DNA from 4 places in the Paenibacillus sp. p3-SID867 genome. Region 1 is predicted to be linked to each of the others. Evidence: riboswitches for the same ligand, from Rfam matches in the RefSeq annotation. Region 1 holds a riboswitch; each other region holds the start of a gene.

Region 1 (4,830 bases):
CATGACCTCCGAACGCATCATCGGCACCTACTTGCTGCAGTACGGTTTAATGACGATTGTCGCCTTGGTCCCGGCACTGATTGCAAGCCACTTCCTTTCAGATGTCATCATCCAGAATTCCCTGTCTTTCCTCAAATCCGACACAGCTCCTGTTCCCGTTCAAGCGGCAGACGTTGCGATCTGGACTGGCTGCGGCCTGCTGCTCATCATCCTTCTATGCGTCCTTGTTTATGCTTCCAAGACACGCCATATCGAGCCCATTCAAGCGATCCGTTACGGCATGTCGGAGTCTTCACATAGTCGTATCCATCGGCATGGTGCCCGCAAAAAACTGCTGGATCGATGGTCCGTACCCACGGTTATCGGCTGGAAGCATGTGAGCGGCAACAAAAAAAGCGCAGCGCTGATCTTTTTGTTGATGAGCATCACAGTGGCTGTGCTCGTCTTTGGCGCCGTGCTGGTGACCAGCATCTATCGCATCAGTGAAACGTCGGCCCAGTGGGGTTATGACGATGCGGATATCGCGATTATGGTTATCCATGCGGAAGGTATGGATCGGGCGGAAATGCAATCTTATATCCAAAGCGACCCTCGGGTTCACAGTCTGAACTGGTCCGGATCAGCCACCGGCGTCATCGCCATGGCCGAAGTGGATGACAAGCCTCAACAGACATTTAGTCTCCCTTTGACGGTCGTAGAAGGCAGCATGGACGAGATCGGATTTGCCTCGCTTGCAGGCCGTAATCCTGCACTCCCTAATGAAATTTCTATCGGAATCAATATTGCCCGTAAATTGCATAAAGGCATCGGCGACGTACTCACGATCTACATTGAAGGCGAACCGCATCCAGTGCTGATCACCGGCACTTTTCAGTCCATTTCCAATATGTCGAACGTCGCCAGGGTCACATCGGATCTTGTCGAGCAGTTGAATCCGGACGCCGGGTTTATTCAACTAAAGGACAATACGGACAGCGATGCGTTTGTGCAGCAGTTGAACGAACGTTACAGCCCTTCCATTCAAGCGCTGAAGCAGGAAGTGCTGCTCGATTCCGTATTCAAAGAAGCTGCGGCGGTTTTGCTCATTCCGATGAGTATGCTGGCCCTACTGTTTATGGCTGTCACTTGTCTTATTGTTTATACAACTTGCCGGCTGCATATTCGTAAGGAAACGAAAACATATGGCATTTATGCCTCGCTCGGCCTGACCGCAACCGACATTCGTCGTGCCTTGACAAGCGGCATTGCCGGACTGGCTGCGCTCGGTGCGCTGGCTGGCATCGCTTGCGGCGTCTACGCATTGCCGGCCGTGCTGCGCGGTCTGCTCTCTGCCTATGGGATTGTCAAGCTGCCGCTTATCATGGAATGGCCGCTCGTCATTGGGCTGACTCTGATCGCGCTTGTTATCGCCATCAGCGGCTGCTGGCTGGCTTCGCGAATCCTCCGCCGCACCTCCCTTCGCGTGCTGGTCATGGATTCATGAAGGCCGTCCATGAACAGAAGATGACCTCCGAATGTCGGAGGTCATCTTTTTACTTCTTGCCTTAATAAATCTTCTTATTTTAATTCACATCGTATTTGTTCTTTCCACTTGATAATATTTGCGATGGCATTTGTTTCACCGCCTAAATAGATATCTTCTATGGTCATTGACCAAAATTTGGGCTTGTGATCTCTTTCGTTATGCGGAAGAGGATTTGTTATTTTACCCACCTTGGTTACTGACTCTCGATTTTTCTTGAACGCTGGAAACACATAAGGCACAGAAGGTATCTTCTGTGCCTTGATTCAAATATGAAGAAGATCTACTTTTTTTTAATATATTCCTCTTGGTTTTTTAATTCCATGTAACGAATAATCAGCTTATCCAACGACTGTGAAATTGCGACAACATCTTGATGCACCAATTCGAAACTGCTGGCCACTCGCTCAAGTTCTCTTCGGAGAAGTTCGAGTTTTTTCGATACTTGTTTGAGTTCACTCTCGATAGAAATCACCTTGTTCACCCACCCCCGTCGTAACAAGTGATTGATGACAGTTGCCACAGTTATCGATAACGCGAATCAGTATATATAACTTACTTATCATTATAAATTTCGACGGTAACAAAAAAAATACCCATAATTGGGTAATCTTTATTTTAAGACAAGTTTTATGACGGTTATGTAAATTTTTTAAGAAATGCTCCTTTGTGGTTGACTCTCGTTTTTGCATAGATCTTTTTAATAAAAGTACGAACCGTGCTTTGGCTAATACCATAAATATCAGCAATTTCAGGGACATTTTTATTCTCAAGCCACCCATAGGCTATTTCTTTCTCGCGATTCGTTAATTCATATTGGTGAAAGTGAGAATAGATCAGCTCCCTTTGCAGAACGGGATCCTTTTGAGGTAATTTTTCTTCAATATTCTTGGCCAGGTGTTCAATGAGCGGTATGGCAAATGTAACTTCGTGCAAATAATGAAAACTAAGACCAAGGTAGCCTATGATCACATTTTTTATTCGAAGGGGAGTACAAACACACGCCAATTCTGAAAACACGCGATTACAATGCTCGGCCCCAATTACGACAGAAAGCGCTTGTTGTTCCATAGATAATGAAATAGCGTTGCTTCCTGCGTCTTTCATTGCCAACGAGGTCCCATTTTTTATATTATTCCTCTCGAGGAAACTTCTTAAAGAACCTGTTCCGCAATAATCGATAACGGCACCATCCGTATCTGTTATAACAAATAAATAAGGTATGGACAGCAAATTGTTCATATTCCTGGTTTCCTCTTGCAGCAAATAAAGAATTTCTTTCCGTTCAATCAACCTTTGTTTTATTTCAGTCATACTGAGGATATTAGGAAAATGATTGTTTACTTCTACCAGTGTTCTTTGACCCATTATTTCCCTTCTTCCCTTGTAAGAATAAGCGTTAAATAATGAAATCGATCTACTATTCATCGCTGCTGCATTCGACAGCTCACAGCAAAAAATAAAAAAACCATCCATTATGAACCATAGCAAAATAGGACGGAGGCTTCCGTCGTATTCGGCAGCTGGCTGGCATCGCGGTCTGAAGAAGATCCACATTAGCCCCTGTAGCTTTGCGTCGCCGCTTTTCAGCGGGTTTGCTATTGTCGTACGAAGAGTATGAATTTGTCGAATATCCAAACATGTTATGACTTATTCAAACTATAACTTACATTGTTTTTCATTTAATATAGGTCGTACGACCCAAATTTCCATATTTTTGTTATATTTGTCAATCACTCTTACCCATATACAGAATCACTTTTTGCGCCAAGCGGGTTGATAGACCGATTTCGGGGGAGGGAACTGGTGAATCCAGTTAATGATCCGGGTCGATATCCACTGGCATACAACTGCAAGGATAATAATTTTCCAATCGATCACATAGGCAGCGAAAGCGAATATGATTCCATTCATCCAGAACAATGAGGTGCCCGGGTTGATTCTTTTATACTTATAAATGGCTAAGGCAACATAACCGATTCCCCCATTCGATACCCTCTGCTTTATGAGGATGGCGACACCTGTTCCGAGAATAACCGAGCCGAATAGAAGATCGATCCATACGTTGCCGAACGGGGGTTCTAGAAACACCTCGAAGAAATTAACGGAAACGGACGTCACTGTTATAACAAATATGGTTCCAAAGGCACTGACACCATCAAGATAAGGGACTGTAAAGGCAAGGAAAATAAAATTAGCGAGCCACAGTCCGAGACTCATCGGGATCTCAAACGCATGGTTCAGAAGCACCGCGATTCCAGCTCCTCCCCCCGAAGGAATGGCGTGAGGAAACAAGAACATGGCCATGGCAAAACCTTGAATGATGGAGCCGGCGGTAATGTAGAAAAGTTTCTTGGAAGCATGACGATAGAAAAAGGGGCTCTTCCGCCCGGGTATGATCTGTAAGTTCACACGGAATCATCCTTCATAGATTAGAGTAACAAGCTAGTCCTGCTTTTTTAAGTGTATGCTTGTTCCCTGGAGGGGATACCGGGATAGATCTTTTTAACGAAAATATGTATAGGCTGACTCTGGAGATATCCATAGGCAGCCCTCTAGTATTTATCATTCTCTTGTGGTTTGGTCTATGTTTAAATTACGTAACAAAATCCATCGGTTTGTTTCTCTCTCACCCCGAGTTCAAACGTATCTTGACGAAGACCCCGCCGCATCGTTTCAAGGGAAAGCACTTCGGTGGGTTGGATATTTCCCAAATGTACGTGAGATCCAAATTTGCGGAGAAGCATCGCTTGCTGCTGCTTAAGAGGTGCCTCCCAAATCAGCTTTCTTGCATCCGACACGTTGTCGATGATATTATTTATCATTTCTTCCTGACACTCACCATGCTTATCGTAAATACCGATGCCTAGTCCAGACTCGCGCGCTTCAACAATGATAAACTCGGCGCCTACGTCTAAATCCGCTTCCATTGTATAGGCTAGCATTTCGGCGTCGATGTGGGAACCGGATTGTTTTTTACCATACTCCGTATAAACCCGAAGTCCGCGTTGTTTACCTTCCCGGATGAGTTCCGTTCGTTTTTTTCGAGACATCTCAATCGTGCCGTCAGATACTTCTATCGCGTTAAATCCAAGACGGCAAACGGTATTAAAAAATGCGGGGACGACATCTTGCTGCACGGCTGTCTCAAGCAAGGTCCCGCCGGGCATGACCGTGATTCCATGTTGTTTGGCTAGATTGATCTTGTATAGCAGCATTTCCGTTTTATACAGCGGAGCCGTCCCAAAACCGAATTTGACACAATCGATGTAATCCGAGGCTGTTTCGATCACATCTGAGAACATGTT
Region 2 (4,830 bases), on a different contig from region 1:
TGGCAACAGCCGATTTTCCGGATGAAATCAAGCAGGATATCGACCGTATCTATTCAGGGTGCATTTCAGGAGCTTCTTCCATCGGCGAACTGGAGGCCATGCTTGCACAAAGCGGTTTTACCCAAATTGAGATCGAACCTAAAGACGAATCCCGGACGTTCATCAAGGATTGGATTCCTGGCGCAAATGTCGAACAATACCTGGTGTCCGCCGCGATACGTGCCATCAAGCCTTGAGCCATGACGGGCCGAGCTGTTGCAGCTCGTGTTGGGCTGAACATGTTACGGCATTAAATAATAAGGCGCTGCCGGTTAGCTGGCAGCGCCTTCGCCTTGTACGCCCAGCATGGGCGTCATCTCTAGGGTGAAAGTCCCGAATGGGGGCTGGCAAGCGCCTACCATTAGCCAAGGGCAAGGGTGTCCGCCGCGAGGCGGAATCTGAAGGAAGCCGGAGGCAAAAGCACGGCTCGAGGTACACGAATCCAATTTGAGGCGGTTGCAGCCGGATGAGTCACCATACCATGACGAAATCCTAAGCTGCCAAAGGCTGTAGCCGTAAACTTGGGCGAGTACGGGCGGAAAGATGGCGTTCTTATCTGGGGAGGCCTGCGGGATACGCGAAGTAACTTCGTAACCGCGGCTGAAAAGCCGCGCTGAACCCGCAGGAGTCAGCAGAAGCCATAGTACGCGTGTTGTTGCAACAACACACGGAAGGGCTGAACTTAAAGGAGAGAAGAAACCGATGCGTTCGCGCGAAGAGCAACGACAGCAGAATATCCCGCAAGGGAGCTCGCGGCAAAGAGAAACGGTGAAACCGCCAGGGTATGCCGGAGCGCCGAGTTCTTCGTCGGCACAAATCGACCATACTTCTCGCGAAGGACAATACGACTTGCTGGAGCGGATGCTCGAAGAGAGCAATCTTCGAGACGCCTATAAGCGTGTGAAACAAAACGGAGGAGCGCCTGGCATAGACCAAGTGACGGTAGCAGAGCTACAAGCGCACTTGTGGGAACGCTGGGAAACCGTAAAGTGGGAACTCCAAGCGGGTACGTATAGACCGATGCCAGTCAAACGGGTGGAAATCCCCAAACCCGGAGGCGGGGTGCGGCTGTTAGGTATCCCAACCGTGATGGATCGCTTTATTCAGCAAGCCCTCATGCAAGTGATGACGCCGATCTTCGATCTGCAATTCTCGCCGAACAGTTTCGGATTCCGTCCAAGGAAACGAGCACATGACGCAGTGAAACAGGCGCGGACCTACATCCAAGAAGGATGTCGCTGGGTCGTGGACATGGACTTGGAGAAGTTCTTTGACCGCGTAAATCACGACATCCTCATGGCAAGAGTAGCTAGGAAAGTTTCGGACAAGCGAGTCCTGAAGCTTATTCGAGCTTATCTAAACGCGGGAGTCATGGTCGACGGGATGAGGCAAGAGACGCTGGAAGGAACGCCGCAAGGCGGACCGCTCAGCCCGCTCTTAGCAAACATTCTGTTAGACGATTTGGACAAAGAACTGACGGGAAGAGGACTGAAGTTTGTGCGCTATGCGGACGATTGCAACATCTTCGTCGGAAGCAAACGCGCAGGCGAGCGCGTGATGGAATCGGTTGTCCGTTTTGTGGAGGGGAAGCTTAGACTAAAAGTGAATCGGGACAAAAGCGCAGTAGACCGCCCTTGGAAGCGCAAATTCCTTGGATTCAGTTTTCTGACCAACAAAAGCGCGACAATTCGAATCGCACCGAAGAAAGTGGAACAACTGAAAGAGCGCGTAAGAGGGATAACCTCGCGAACGCGGGGTATCTCAATGGAAAGCCGGTTGAAAGAACTAAACCGCTATCTGATGGGATGGATTGGCTACTTCCGCTTGGCATCCGCGAAGATGCACTGCGAACGCCTAGACGAATGGATTCGGCGTAGGTTGCGGATGTGTCTATGGAAACAATGGAAGCTACCCAAAACCCGACTTCGAAATTTACGCGCCTTAGGTGTGCCTGAATGGGCGGCAAGGATGATGGCAAACTCCCGGCGAGGATGCTGGGAGATGTCCCGAAATATAAATAACGCCCTTAACCGTTACTATTGGAACGACCAAGGGCTGTTAAGTCTAACTTCTCGATATCTTGAAATTCGTTAACCTTTAGGAACCGCCGTATGCGGACCCGCATGTACGGTGGTGTGAGAGGTCAGGGGCTTGCCGCCCCTATCTACTCGATTGCTTAGCGTATATTTTCGTTAAAATGTTGGCAAGAAGAGGGTTGCGCTATGTTCGAACATACGTTACTAAGGTGTGACACCAAGCAAACTTTTTGGCATCTATTGAAATATGGTAAAATAAATCAATACAAATATGTCGAATAGACTAGGAAAAAAGGCAAACCTGATCGAAAGACAGGGACGCAAAGCCACGGGTCTTCTGCACTAGTGCAATGATCGCCGGGTTACCCTCTCAAACCACACCAAGATGACAAGTAGGCACGCCAGTGAGAGGGCGTGTCTTTTTGTCATTTGAAAATAAAAAGAGGTGATCGATTATGAACAAACAAACAAGCTTTTCTGTAGAGATAAAAGATATGATCCGTAGGAACAGGAGTATCAAAGTATTACTGGCGGATGGTGACCTAGCTTGGCAACAGCGACTCGCTATGTTGCTTGAATCCGAGCCAGATATTTATTTATCTAACATCGTTTCGACAAAAGAGGAAGCGATTCGAGCGAGTGTACAATTAGACGTAGACGTAATGATCTTGGAAATGATTTTGAATTCGCCCAAACGAGACGGGCTGGACGCCGCAGCCGAGATTCTCAGAAATAAAGAGTTACCGATTATTGTCCTTTCTTCGATACATGATCCGGAAGTCATGGTCGATGCGGTTGTTGCCGGAGCGGTCAATTATATTACAAAGTCCAACTATATGGACATACCGGTTGCGATCAGAGAAGCTCACCGACGTCAGTCCTCTCTCCATGCGGATGTCGCGACGATAATCCGTAATGAGATCGAGCTTATAAAGCGAAAAGAATTGCATTGCATGCTCACACCTACGGAAAAAGAAATTTTGCAGCTCATAGGCTTGGGCTATCGACAGACAATTATCAGAGAATTACTTGGCATTACTTCGAACACCCTAAAATCGCACGTTCGTCATATCACTCGTAAATTCGACACCCGATCCATTCGAGAAGCTGCTGAGAAGGCGAAACGAAGAGGTCTGTATGATCAGCACTATGCTACGTGATTTAATGGGACTGAAATTGAAACAAGCTTTGGGAAAATTCGGGGATTTTCGACAAAATCATCATGGCAGAGGGTGACAAAAAGATCACCCTCCCCATTCGAACTAATAATAGGTAAAATGAAGGGGTGATCTAAGGAAAAATAGGAATATTATCCCTTACCAAAGGAGGTGGAGAGAAAAAAGATGAATGCTGGAGATTGTTGTCGTGAATCGGAGTCTGAAGTAAATCAAAATGGGACAGGCTCTCGTAAAATGAAGAGGATGGTGCCTTTAACTTACGTAATTATGCGGCTGTCCCCAATATAACAATGAAGGGATGATCGTCATGTATCAATTAGAAACGGAGCGTGAATTATGTTTATTAACATGGATTGATTTGCACTTCATTCAGCAGTTTTGCGGAAGGAGAGTTGTAGTATTTCTTGGAATTGGGGAGGGTGTCTGATGAATCTTACTCAACAGTCCATCCCCTATGAAAAAGTGGAAGCATGGCTTATGTCCTATAGTGATTGGAAAGCAAGGTTGGAATATGCGCAGGCAGAGCTTAAGCATATTCCGGGATTAACGAGGGCTCTGCATGAATGGGTGAATCATGGCAATGGAAGAAAACAAGAACCATTGTTGCGTACGGTCATTCATCGGATAGAGATCACTGAACATGAAATCCCGTTGCTATTATCGAGAATCGGATTGATCGATTACGCTTTCTCGGCTCTCACCACAGAGGAAATTTTGTTCGTTCGTCTACGATATTTGGATAAACTGGCGCTTTCGGTCATTATAGATCGCATTGCACTTTCCCGCCGCGCGTTCTTTTATCATCGGAAGCGAATTCTGCATAAAGTATATCGAAAAATCAAAGATCGGGCGGTCCTGTTGGAACTGGATTCCTTTGGAGAAGACTGATCATATCATTACTTCAGAAGATGCACATACGCATCTTCTATTTTTATGGTTCGTGAATTGAAGAATATCCCCGTTTTCAAACAGGCTCTAGGGTCTACCCCCATTTTTAGCAGTCAGTTCAATCTCTCCGAGTACGATTAACTCCTCACCAAGAGAAGAGATGCCGTGAATCTTTCTTGCACCGAACATGCACCGAACGCTGCACTAGATTTGCTCTTATTTTGCACGAATTATGCACCCAATATGCACGATTTTCCTGATACGATGATAGTATAGCAAGCTTAAGGGCAGCCTACAAGATCATCGGCTGTCCTTTATGTTTGTGAAGCGAGGATTGACGAAACGGGCATAACTTGTTCCATGCATGGTTTCGTCATGTTCCCCATTAATTCGTACAATAATACCGATGAAAGGAGGGCGATGATGCGGTTCCTATTAATCTGTAATTTAGAAATAGGTAGACATGCCATCCTGAACTGGATACATCTGTATTCATTCTATGCGCATTACTTTGCATTCCAGCCATTGAGCGCCGCTTCATTTTTTGCTGTGATCAGCAAAAAGAAGCGAAACGCTCTTTTTTATTTTCTGATTGAAACCCAAAAGAAGGTAGCTATTACAGTGACGAGTGCTGAAGGCATGTGATACGGGACAATCAAAAAGGAGCGTTTGAACTAAAACGTAGGACA
Region 3 (4,830 bases), on a different contig from region 1:
GGCGTCTTCTTGCCGTCCATTCCGACGCAATCGATGACGACATCCGCGCCCCCGCCCGTTATTTCTTTTATATGCAGCCCCATGTCTTTGAAATCTTCAAAGTTGAAGGTTTCGACGTTATTCATTTTTTTGGCATGGTTCAGCCGGTACGGGAGATTGTCGATCGCGATGACCCGTTTGGCCCCTTTCATCCAAGCGAATATTTGCGCCATCAAGCCGACGGGGCCGCAGCCGAGCACCACAACCGTATCCCCCTGCTTCACGCCGCCGTTGTCCACGCTCCAATAGGCCGTCGGCAGCACGTCGGACAGGAACAGGAGCTTCTCATCCTCCAATTCGCATGACTCCGGAATAACGAAGGGCATGAAATTGCCGTATGGCACGTAAAGCAATTCGGCTTGTCCGCCCCAATAATTCCCATACCGTTCGGTAAACCCAAAGTAAGCTCCCGTATCCACTTGGGGATTGGGGTTGGAGTTGTCGCATTGGCTCTCCATTTCATGCTGGCAGTAATGACAGCTGCCGCACGAGATATTGAACGGGAGCACGACCCGGTCCCCTTTCTTGACCTTTGTCACCTCAGGGCCTACTTCTTCGACGATGCCCATCGGTTCATGGCCGATCACGTATCCGGTTTGGGCTTGAATCGCCCCCTGGTATATATGGAGATCAGAACCGCATATGGCGGTCGAGGTGATCCTGACGATAATCCCGTCTTTTTTCTGAATCGTCGGATCCGCGACCTGCGTCACTTGCATGTTCTTCATGCCATGGAATGTTACAGCCTTCATAATCGCCCTCCTGTTATGACATGCCTTGAATTTGCATGCATGCTTCTATTATGAAATTGGAGAGAGGATTATACATTCGATATACGGTAAATTCGACAGTCGCGGAGCGCCTAAGAACAAGAAAGGAGACGGAGGACGGAAAGATTCACGTGAAAGTAAATTCAACACTAAGGGTATTTGTAAGGTTATCAAAGAACAAAACCTCACTAAATAAATCCTTGTGCTCACAGTTAATAAAACTATCTAAATACCCTTTGTTAACAACTTGACCACACTACCTCTTTATTCTGGATTATCGCGCATTGCTTGTACTAAATCTAATGTCCATTCATTACTAACAGCAAGCAATGAAGAATGTGCAGGTACGGTGCACGGCCTTCCCGTCGGAACTTTGGTCCTGTAGCAAATTCACGCGCGACTATATAAAATTGTCTTCCCAAATCCTCAAAGACATTCTCGCGAACCAGATCAAAACTTACTTCGAAGCTGCACCTAGTTCTTCTATGGCTTTAACAATACTTGTAGGTTACCAACCCAAATTTCGCAGAGCGAAATTCGTCTTGAAGTCATGTCGTTGCAGGCTTCCAAGGCGATCAGATACTGGGCTTGTTAATAGAAAAACACCGCTTCGTTTGCTAAGTGAAAGTTTTGAGCAATCACTTTAACCGAAGAGGTGGTGTCTACCTAATGATATCCCATCCATCCGAATTGATTCAAATGCCTAACGAACTAAAGCCAGCGTTCCAAGAATTGAAAGTCATGCAGCATTTGCAACAAGCTGGATTCCGTAAACGTTTTGGCTTTAGCTGCGCCCGGCTGTTCCAACTCGTCTTCGTTTTGTTATTTCATCAGAAAAACTGGTTTCGCCTGCTTGAAAGCCGCAAGGACGATTCGAAGGCCGGCAAAGCTGCGGTTTATTGCTTTCTCAATCATGCCGGCTTTGCATGGCGTCGTTTTCTGACTTCGCTTAGCGTGGCCACCATGAAAAAGGTGGAAAAGGTGGATGCGCTGACTTCTGCGGATCGGGATACCGTCTTCATCGTCGACGATTTGATGTTCGAAAAGTTAACCTATGTGCTAATGTTGTCGCGAGGGATAGCACGGTAATCCCGTGCTAAAGCGCTTCATTTGTCCGAAAGCTCATTGGAAACCCTAATCAACTTGGTATCTTCGCAAAGTCAATATTCATGGACAAAGAGAATATTGCAGAAGATTGTCGAACCATGGCATAATGTGGTTGAAGATTAACAATTGAAATGGCAAACCCATTGAAAGATGGGGACGCAAAGCCATGGGCCTAATACGCATGTTCGTTATGGTTGCCAGGTTGCCGTGTGTTGCGTTTTTTTCGTTGTCTCTAGTCTGTTTGTTGGGGATTAGAGTGGCGAGAACAGCGATAGTCCCCCGTAATTCGATAAATTCATCCTCGATACCACAGGTACTTTGTCGTCTCATCAACAACACGAGTAGGGGGAGGTAACAATGGGGATTCAACAATTAGAGAAAGATTTAAGAGAAGCACTGGAACGTCAAGAGTTCCAACTGTACTATCAGCCAAAATTGGATTTGGCTTCGGGGAAAATCACAGGCGTTGAAGCATTGATCCGATGGGAGCATCCAGAACAAGGACTTCTTACTCCAACACAGTTTATTCCACTCGCAGAAGAGACTAATCTGATTTCCCCCATCGGTGAATGGGTGTTGCGAACCGCTTGTACTCAGAGCAAGGCATGGCAGGATGCAGGTGCCCCAACACTTATAATGGCAGTCAACCTCTCTGTACGTCAATTTTATCAACCTGATTTTGTGGAAAGTGTGGAAAATATTTTGCATGAGACAGGGCTTGTTCCATCGTATCTGGAGCTTGAAATTACGGAATACATGACGATGGAAATTGTCCGAATTGTTCCAATTCTAAGACAATTAAAAAATCTCGGTATAAAAATCAGTTTGGATGACTTCGGGATAGGGTATAGTTCCCTGTATAACTTCAAAGAATTGCCGATTGACATTATAAAAATTGATCAATGTTTTGTGAATAACTGCCTGGTGAACATGAAGGATGCAACGATTGTCAAGGCAATTATTGCTCTGGGGCATGAATTAAATGTGGAGGTCGTTGCTGAAGGAATCGAATCGAAAGAGCAATTGATATTTCTCCAACAAAACCTCTGCGATTTAGGGCAAGGTTATTTGTTTAGCAAACCTTTGCCGCCATCGGAATTTCTGGTGGCATTCCATCAAATAGAGAAGATTTTTAGTAGAGATGGAATACCTTCAGCATTATTCAGAGAAAAATGGTTACAAGAAGCTTTGCACAAAACAAAGCAGGAATTAGCAGTTACGTTGAGATACCAGCAAGGTATGACTTTTAAGTTGACTCGGCATGATGGAAAATTTATTCATACTTTGTGTGATGGTGAATTGTTATATCGCATGGGTCTAACACCCGAACAAGTCGTAGGAAAGGAGCCTCATGAATTCCTCCCGCTCAATGATGCTGAACGGAAGTCTCAATATTACGAAAGAGCTTGGGGTGGAGAGGAGAACGTCACTTATGAAGGTCAATACAACGGAATTTGGTATTTGGCTTCCTTACGCCCTATCCATAGAGGGAGACAAGTAGCAGAGGTAATCGGCTCGGCTGTCGATATAAGTGATCGTATCAAAAAAGAAAGGGAAGCGTCTCTTCTCACACAATACCTCGTGGAGCAAGAGTCAAAATACCGATTGATTGGGGAGAATTCACAAGACCTGATTGCCATCTTGGATACTAATGGTGTATTACAGTACGCTTCGCCATCCCACATTCGGATGTTCGGGGGGGAAGCTTCCCAATTTGAAGGAAACTACCCTTTCTCTATGGTACACCCCGATGATCTTGCACTCATCAGAGAACGTTGGGATGAAATGATATCCACCAAGACTTCGGTACGTCTTGAGTGGCGATTCGTTAAAGTGGACGAGACCTGCATTTGGCTCGAAGGCATAGGGACTCCCATTCTAACGTCCGATGGTAAGATTGATAGCATCTTAGTAACTGGTCGGGAGATTACAGAACGCAAGATACAGGAATGGAAACTCCGTGAGAGCGAACAACGGTATCGTGATATCTCTGAACGTCTCGCTGAGAGAGAAGAAAAGTATCGTTTTATTGCCGAAAATACCCAGGATTTAGTCGGTGTCGTGGATATGGAAGGTATAGTTCTATACGCCTCGCCGTCCCATGAATTGGTCTTGGGGTTTTCGTCCAGCGAATTTGAAGGAAATTCTGCTTTTTATTTCGTTCATCCTGACGATCTTGCGTATGTTAAGAAGCAATTCAATGACATGGTTACATTAAAATCAACGTTCGATTTTGAGTGGAGGTGTAAAAAAGCAGATGGCAGTTGGGTATATATCGAGACCAGGGGCACTCCTATATTTGATGAAAATCGCAAAGTAGTGCAATGCGTGTACGCGTCTCGTGATATTTCGGAACGAAAGAAGGCAGAAGAACTCCTTCTACGAACTGAAAAGCTATTGATAGTAGGTCAAATGGCTGCAGGGGTTGCACATGAGTTTAGAAATCCTCTAACCTCGATCAAGGAATTCGCCCAGCTGTTACAACAAGGTAACGAAAAACCCGAGTATATTGAATTGATTCTATCTGAGGTTGGGAGATTGGAAGCTATAGTATGGGGATTTTTAACACTTGCCAAACCCCAAGCTCCGGAAATGCAGGAAGTTGATGCGGCGGTTGTTTTACAACAGGAGGTGTTGTTATTCAGTACACACTCCATATTAAACAACATTGAAATTATTGAAGAACACGACTCGGAAGTACCACGTATTTACTGCTATGAGAATCAAATCAAGCAAGTAATTATTAACATTCTCCAGAATGCGGTTGACGCTATGCCAAACGGTGGAATCATCAAAACACAGATTCTATGCCACGATTCAGAATTTATCAAATTTCGATTTGTAGACCAAGGAAGTGGCATTTCATTGGAACGAATTAAATCCATTGGTTAACCCTTTTATAGTTCCAAAGAAA
Region 4 (4,830 bases), on a different contig from region 1:
TCTAGCCAGATCTTATTAAGTATTTGCTGGGTTTCGTTAAGCGCTTCGTCTCAGTTGACGAGCATCGGACGAAGAAAATCAGGGTCCGGCAGAGCTTTTTTATCGACTTTCCCATTAGGGGTAAGCGGCAAACTTTCCATCTGCACCACAAGAGAGGGCAGGAAATATTCAGGCAAATTCCGGGCTAAATACGCCTTGACTTCCGTTTCGGACAACACCTGTTTCGCAACAAAATACGCGCATATTATCGGATTTCCACTTCCGTCGGCTTTGACGGCTACCGCGGCTTTCGAGATTCCGTTGTGTTCCAATAGCCGAGTCTCGATTTCTCCCGGTTCCACTCGATACCCTCGGATCTTCACTTGATCGTCGATTCGCCCGATCATTTCGATATTGCCATCCGGCAACCACATGGCAAAATCCCCCGTTCGATATAACCTTTCCCCGAGGAGCGGATGTTCCACAAACTTGGCTTCTGTCAATTCCAGCTGATTCACATACCCCCGCGCGATACCGTCTCCTCCGACGCAAAGCTCTCCTACTACTCCGATCGGCTGAAGCTTCAACTGTTTATCAAGAATATAAGCGGAGGAATTGCATATTGGTCTGCCAATTGGAATGGTCGATTCGAAATCACGTTCGATCGGGAAGTAAGTGGAGAACGTCGTGTTTTCCGCCGGACCGTACATATTGATCATCCGCAGATCGGGGCACCTCTTCCTTACGGCATTTACGTGCTTTGGCGATAACGCTTCTCCGCCGACTAGCAAGGTGTCTAACGTACGAAAGACGTCTGGATCCTGTTCGGCCAGATTATGGAACTGAGCCGTTGTCAGGAACCAAGCCGTAATGCGGTGACCGATGATGGTTTCCTTCAATTTATAAAGGTCAAACAGGTCCGTGTCCTTCATCAAATACAAGGTAGATCCGTTCAAAAGGGATCCCCAAATTTCAAAGGTCGACGCATCGAATGTTATTGTACCGGTTTGCAAAATTCGATGCTCCTTGGAAAAGTTGAAATAATTGGTATTCTTGACCAATCTTACGATGTTGCGATGTTCAACCATGATCCCTTTTGGTGTCCCCGTTGATCCGGAAGTATAGATGATATACGCAAGACTTTGCGAGGTTACTGCAGATATCGTATGGGAACAGCTGTCAAGGCTTAGCTTCGCGTTGTCCCAATAAATTACTTTTCCTTCAAATGCAATGTCAGGCTTCCAACTGGAAGGGGCCAGCAAAAATCCCGCCCGACTGTCCTCGAGCATATATTCGATTCTTTCGCACGGAGAATCGGCTTCGATGGGCATATAAGCGCCGCCAGCTTTCAATATGGCTGTAAGCCCGACAATCATACTGACAGACCGATCCGCGACAATGCCAACGACGCTCTCCGGCTTAACGCCGTGATCCTGCAGTGCTTTTGCAAGCTGATTCGCGTGATCGTCCAATTCCCGATAGGACATCTGATGGTCCTCGGTCATGATCGCCGGGCGATCGGGGGTTAAGCGGACTTGTTCCTCAAACAAGTAATGGACCGTTTGGCTGGAAGGAAAGTCCCTCTTAGTTCCGCTGAAAGCCTGAATCTTTCTCTCCTCTTCTTCTGACATCATGCGTATGTCGGCAATCACCTTCTCGGGGAAATCAACGACTTCATGCACAATTCGGCTCAAGTGGCCGCTCATTTGCTCGATCGTTTCTTTTCTGTACGAGCGGGTCGAATATTCAAGGTGTATCATGATAAATTCCTTCTTAAAAGCCGTCAAAGCAAGCTCAAACGTCCCCAACTGATCGGATTCATAAGGAGTGGCATTGGCGTTTTGCCAAGTAAACGCCGCTTTGATGAACGGGTTACCGCTCAAATTCTTTCGCATATTCCGATCTTCGAGTGCTTGCATCGTGGCATGCTTGACTTCTATCAGAAACTTACCTAATGGCTTATGTACAGTAGGAGAGTAACGTATAGGAAACATCTGTCTTTCCAACAGATACCCGATTACAGGATCATCCTCGCCGGTATATTTGGCAAGTAGGATCGCATAACAAGCCATAAGTGCCATATCCACAGTTATTCCGAAATTGAACGCAAGTTCATGGAGTTTTCGGGTCGTTGCAAAATCAAGGGAAAAACTAACCCGGTTTCCTTCATCGTTGGCCCATCCCCCCCGCGGCATTTCGTCAATTGATACTTCATATGTCGTTTGTTCCATGACCATCAACCTCCCGGACTATCGATTCATTAATGTCTGATTGTTAACGAACAGAAAAATCCTCTTCGCATTCTGCGATGAAGCAGTGTCCCCCTTCAACCCCAAACTAGTTTTTTTATAGCGAAGCCATCGTTGTTTTATGGAACGTCAAAAAAACCCCTTTCTTCAATTCAAAATAATGAATAAAACGGAGGTTTCCCGTTGTATTCGGCAACTGGCTGGCATTGCGGTCGCAGTAGATCCCGCATTAGCCCCTATAGCTTTGCGTCGCCACCTTTCGGTGGGTTTGCTATTGTCGTACAAAAATAGTATTTAAATTGTAAACCATGATTATATTATGTATTCGATTTACATTTACTGTATCTTGTTTCCAAATGAAAATCGATAGGTCTTTTGTTCAATATTGTCTTTCAAGAATGGTTTTGATGATATTGATAACCCTCATGAGACACTAGGTCGCAATAGTTAATCTTTACTAATTTTTGCTATTCCCCGACTTCACTCCACTTCACTTAACTATGTATTAAAGCTATTTTGTTCATTAGACAGGATACGTTTTTCTGTTATTACCTGGACATTAGATGATGGCTGATTAAGTCAATAGTTCTATTTTACAAATTCACCCCTATATCCGTTGCCCTAATTACGACAACGGAAATCATTAGATTCAATAACTTTTGTCTCTTGTCATCCGGGACTAAAATACCGTTTATAACTGGTCATGACATCTCGCTTCCGATCAGAAAACTTTCATAAGTTCAACTCACTTGGTAATTCCATTCTTAAGTTCCCGGTCTAATGGATCACTGGACAATAAAATAAAGAGCCGTTGTCCAGGACAACGGCCTCATATTGCTATATGTCATGAACAGTTTTAAAAAGGGCCGGTTATTTTTACCTTGATTTTATTGGATTCAACCGTTATCCCGTTCAATGTAATTCGAATCGACAATTCGGCTTGCCCCGGATGCTTGGCGATAATCTTTCCTTTTGGGTCGATCTCCGCCTTATCCGGACGACTGCTCAAATACTCAATGTGAGCGCCGGATAACTCCTTAGTCGTTCTTCCTCTCTCAAGGAAGACTTCGTAAGAATAATCGACTTCATCCCCCGGGTGAAGCTGGAGCGATTCAGCCTCGAGCTGTACTTTGTCTAGCGGCATGACCAGATTCGGGTCGCTATACTTCATCAGCTCGCTGCCGTATTTGAAATAGAAGTTGCCAAAGTCGTCCTGCGCAAGCTTTTCCGCATTGCTCTCCAACAAGATGGACAGCGACTTGCTTGCTGTGTCAATCTTAAACATCTTGCTCGTGTACGTGTGGTCAGCAACATATCCCGTATAAATGGTACCGTACACATTGCCGTCGGTTCCAACGGTCAAGCGAGGATTGCTGTGTGCATAATCTGCTGTAGGAAACATATCCTCGCTGTAAATAATCTTTTGGCGTTCCGTATCATAGATGAACAGAGCCCCCAGCGCCATTCCCCATATGTTACCGTCCGGGCCCCATATCAAAGAGGTTACTGCTTTTTTGCCCGGAACAGGTACCTGTTCCAGCTCTACTCGGCCTGAAGCCGTATCGTAAATGGCAAGCTTCCCCTCTCCGCCGGTCATTGCTCCGGTGGCCATAAACAGCTTTCCATTCTTGTAAAGCAACGAATTGATCGAATGGCCGGATATAATGTCGCGCTTCACATCAAACTTTCCGGTAACGGGATTGTAGACGGTAAGAGCCCCGCCTGTTTTGCCTGCGATTGGATAGGAGCCGATATATAACAGGTTTTCTTCCTCGACCCCGAGCATGGCTACGGGCCGGTCTTGCTCCGAACCCAGCTGACCAAGCCGCAGCGGATTATTCGGTTCTGATGGGTCCGTTCGGTTCCATGGTTTGGCTGGATCGTATTCAAAGATGGTCGCTCTAGGATAAACGCCGAGATACATCTTTCCGTTCAATGAGCCGAATCCTTCGACTTGGCCGATTTGAGGATAATGCTTGGTCTCGTTACGGGTCGGCGAGTAAATTCCCATTCCCCCGCCTGAAATGAAGCCCGAAGACAGCATCTGCCCGTCTGTGCTCTTCCCGATATTAAACAATTCCACAAACTGTGCCGGAAACGGAAGCTCCGGCGTCTCAATCAAACCGGTTTCCAGATTGTAATAAAATGCCCTGCCGCTATTTCCGGCCAATCCGACCAAGGTCCAACCCGGATACTTTGCCTGATCCAGCTGAACATAACCAAAAGCGACGCCTGCTCCTTTGACATCCACGCCCAGCGAGCCGTAAACTCCCGTTCTCACGTTGTATGAATGGAGAGACCATTGCTGCGCACCACCTGGAAGGGTTTCGTAATAGGTGTAGAATACCTCTTCGCCGTCAGGCGATAACGGTGAAAATCCCCGTGCATTATAGGCAGTATTATTGTTAACGATCCAGCTTGCGGTATCTGGATCATACACGAACATTACCGGTCCGGGATCCACGCGCACGAATAATTTACCACCTGCATACTGGAGATCGTAAACCGAGGTCTTACCGTTAAATTCAGGTTGATGAAGCGCAATTGACGTGCCGCTAGCAAGATCGTATTGATAAAGCTTGGCGACGTCGGCTCCCCCCAC

What was found. Region 1 has a riboswitch for cyclic di-GMP ahead of M4D81_RS27205 (helix-turn-helix transcriptional regulator). Riboswitches for the same ligand answer to the same signal wherever they lie in the genome.
Region 2: it holds a riboswitch for cyclic di-GMP, as region 1 does, so the genes downstream of both, M4D81_RS18125 (response regulator transcription factor) here and M4D81_RS27205 (helix-turn-helix transcriptional regulator) in region 1, are expected to answer to the same signal.
Region 3: it holds a riboswitch for cyclic di-GMP, as region 1 does, so the genes downstream of both, M4D81_RS18175 (EAL domain-containing protein) here and M4D81_RS27205 (helix-turn-helix transcriptional regulator) in region 1, are expected to answer to the same signal.
Region 4: it holds a riboswitch for cyclic di-GMP, as region 1 does, so the genes downstream of both, M4D81_RS19545 (non-ribosomal peptide synthetase) here and M4D81_RS27205 (helix-turn-helix transcriptional regulator) in region 1, are expected to answer to the same signal.

Annotation. Positions count from the first base shown of each region.
Region 1 is NZ_JAMBDM010000017.1:45,228-50,057, reverse strand. Features, by position in the region: gene M4D81_RS27215 (ABC transporter permease) at 1-1,483, shown strand, start outside; gene M4D81_RS27210 (Spo0E family sporulation regulatory protein-aspartic acid phosphatase) at 1,806-1,997, opposite strand; gene M4D81_RS27205 (helix-turn-helix transcriptional regulator) at 2,162-2,890, opposite strand; cyclic di-GMP riboswitch class I at 3,038-3,132, opposite strand; gene M4D81_RS27200 (YitT family protein) at 3,278-3,934, opposite strand; gene comA (phosphosulfolactate synthase) at 4,114-4,830, opposite strand, start outside.
Region 2 is NZ_JAMBDM010000008.1:246,208-251,037, forward strand. Features, by position in the region: gene M4D81_RS18115 (arsenite methyltransferase) at 1-236, shown strand, start outside; gene ltrA (group II intron reverse transcriptase/maturase) at 742-2,133, shown strand; cyclic di-GMP riboswitch class I at 2,360-2,445, shown strand; gene M4D81_RS18125 (response regulator transcription factor) at 2,531-3,235, shown strand; gene M4D81_RS18130 (hypothetical protein) at 3,680-4,141, shown strand.
Region 3 is NZ_JAMBDM010000008.1:258,011-262,840, forward strand. Features, by position in the region: gene M4D81_RS18165 (zinc-dependent alcohol dehydrogenase) at 1-791, opposite strand, end outside; partial or broken gene M4D81_RS18170 (IS4 family transposase) at 1,479-1,856, shown strand; cyclic di-GMP riboswitch class I at 2,040-2,126, shown strand; gene M4D81_RS18175 (EAL domain-containing protein) at 2,274-4,808, shown strand; partial or broken gene M4D81_RS34970 (ATP-binding protein) at 4,824-4,830, shown strand, end outside.
Region 4 is NZ_JAMBDM010000009.1:170,872-175,701, forward strand. Features, by position in the region: gene M4D81_RS19545 (non-ribosomal peptide synthetase) at 51-2,210, opposite strand; cyclic di-GMP riboswitch class I at 2,417-2,511, opposite strand; gene M4D81_RS19550 (NHL repeat-containing protein) at 3,085-4,830, opposite strand, start outside.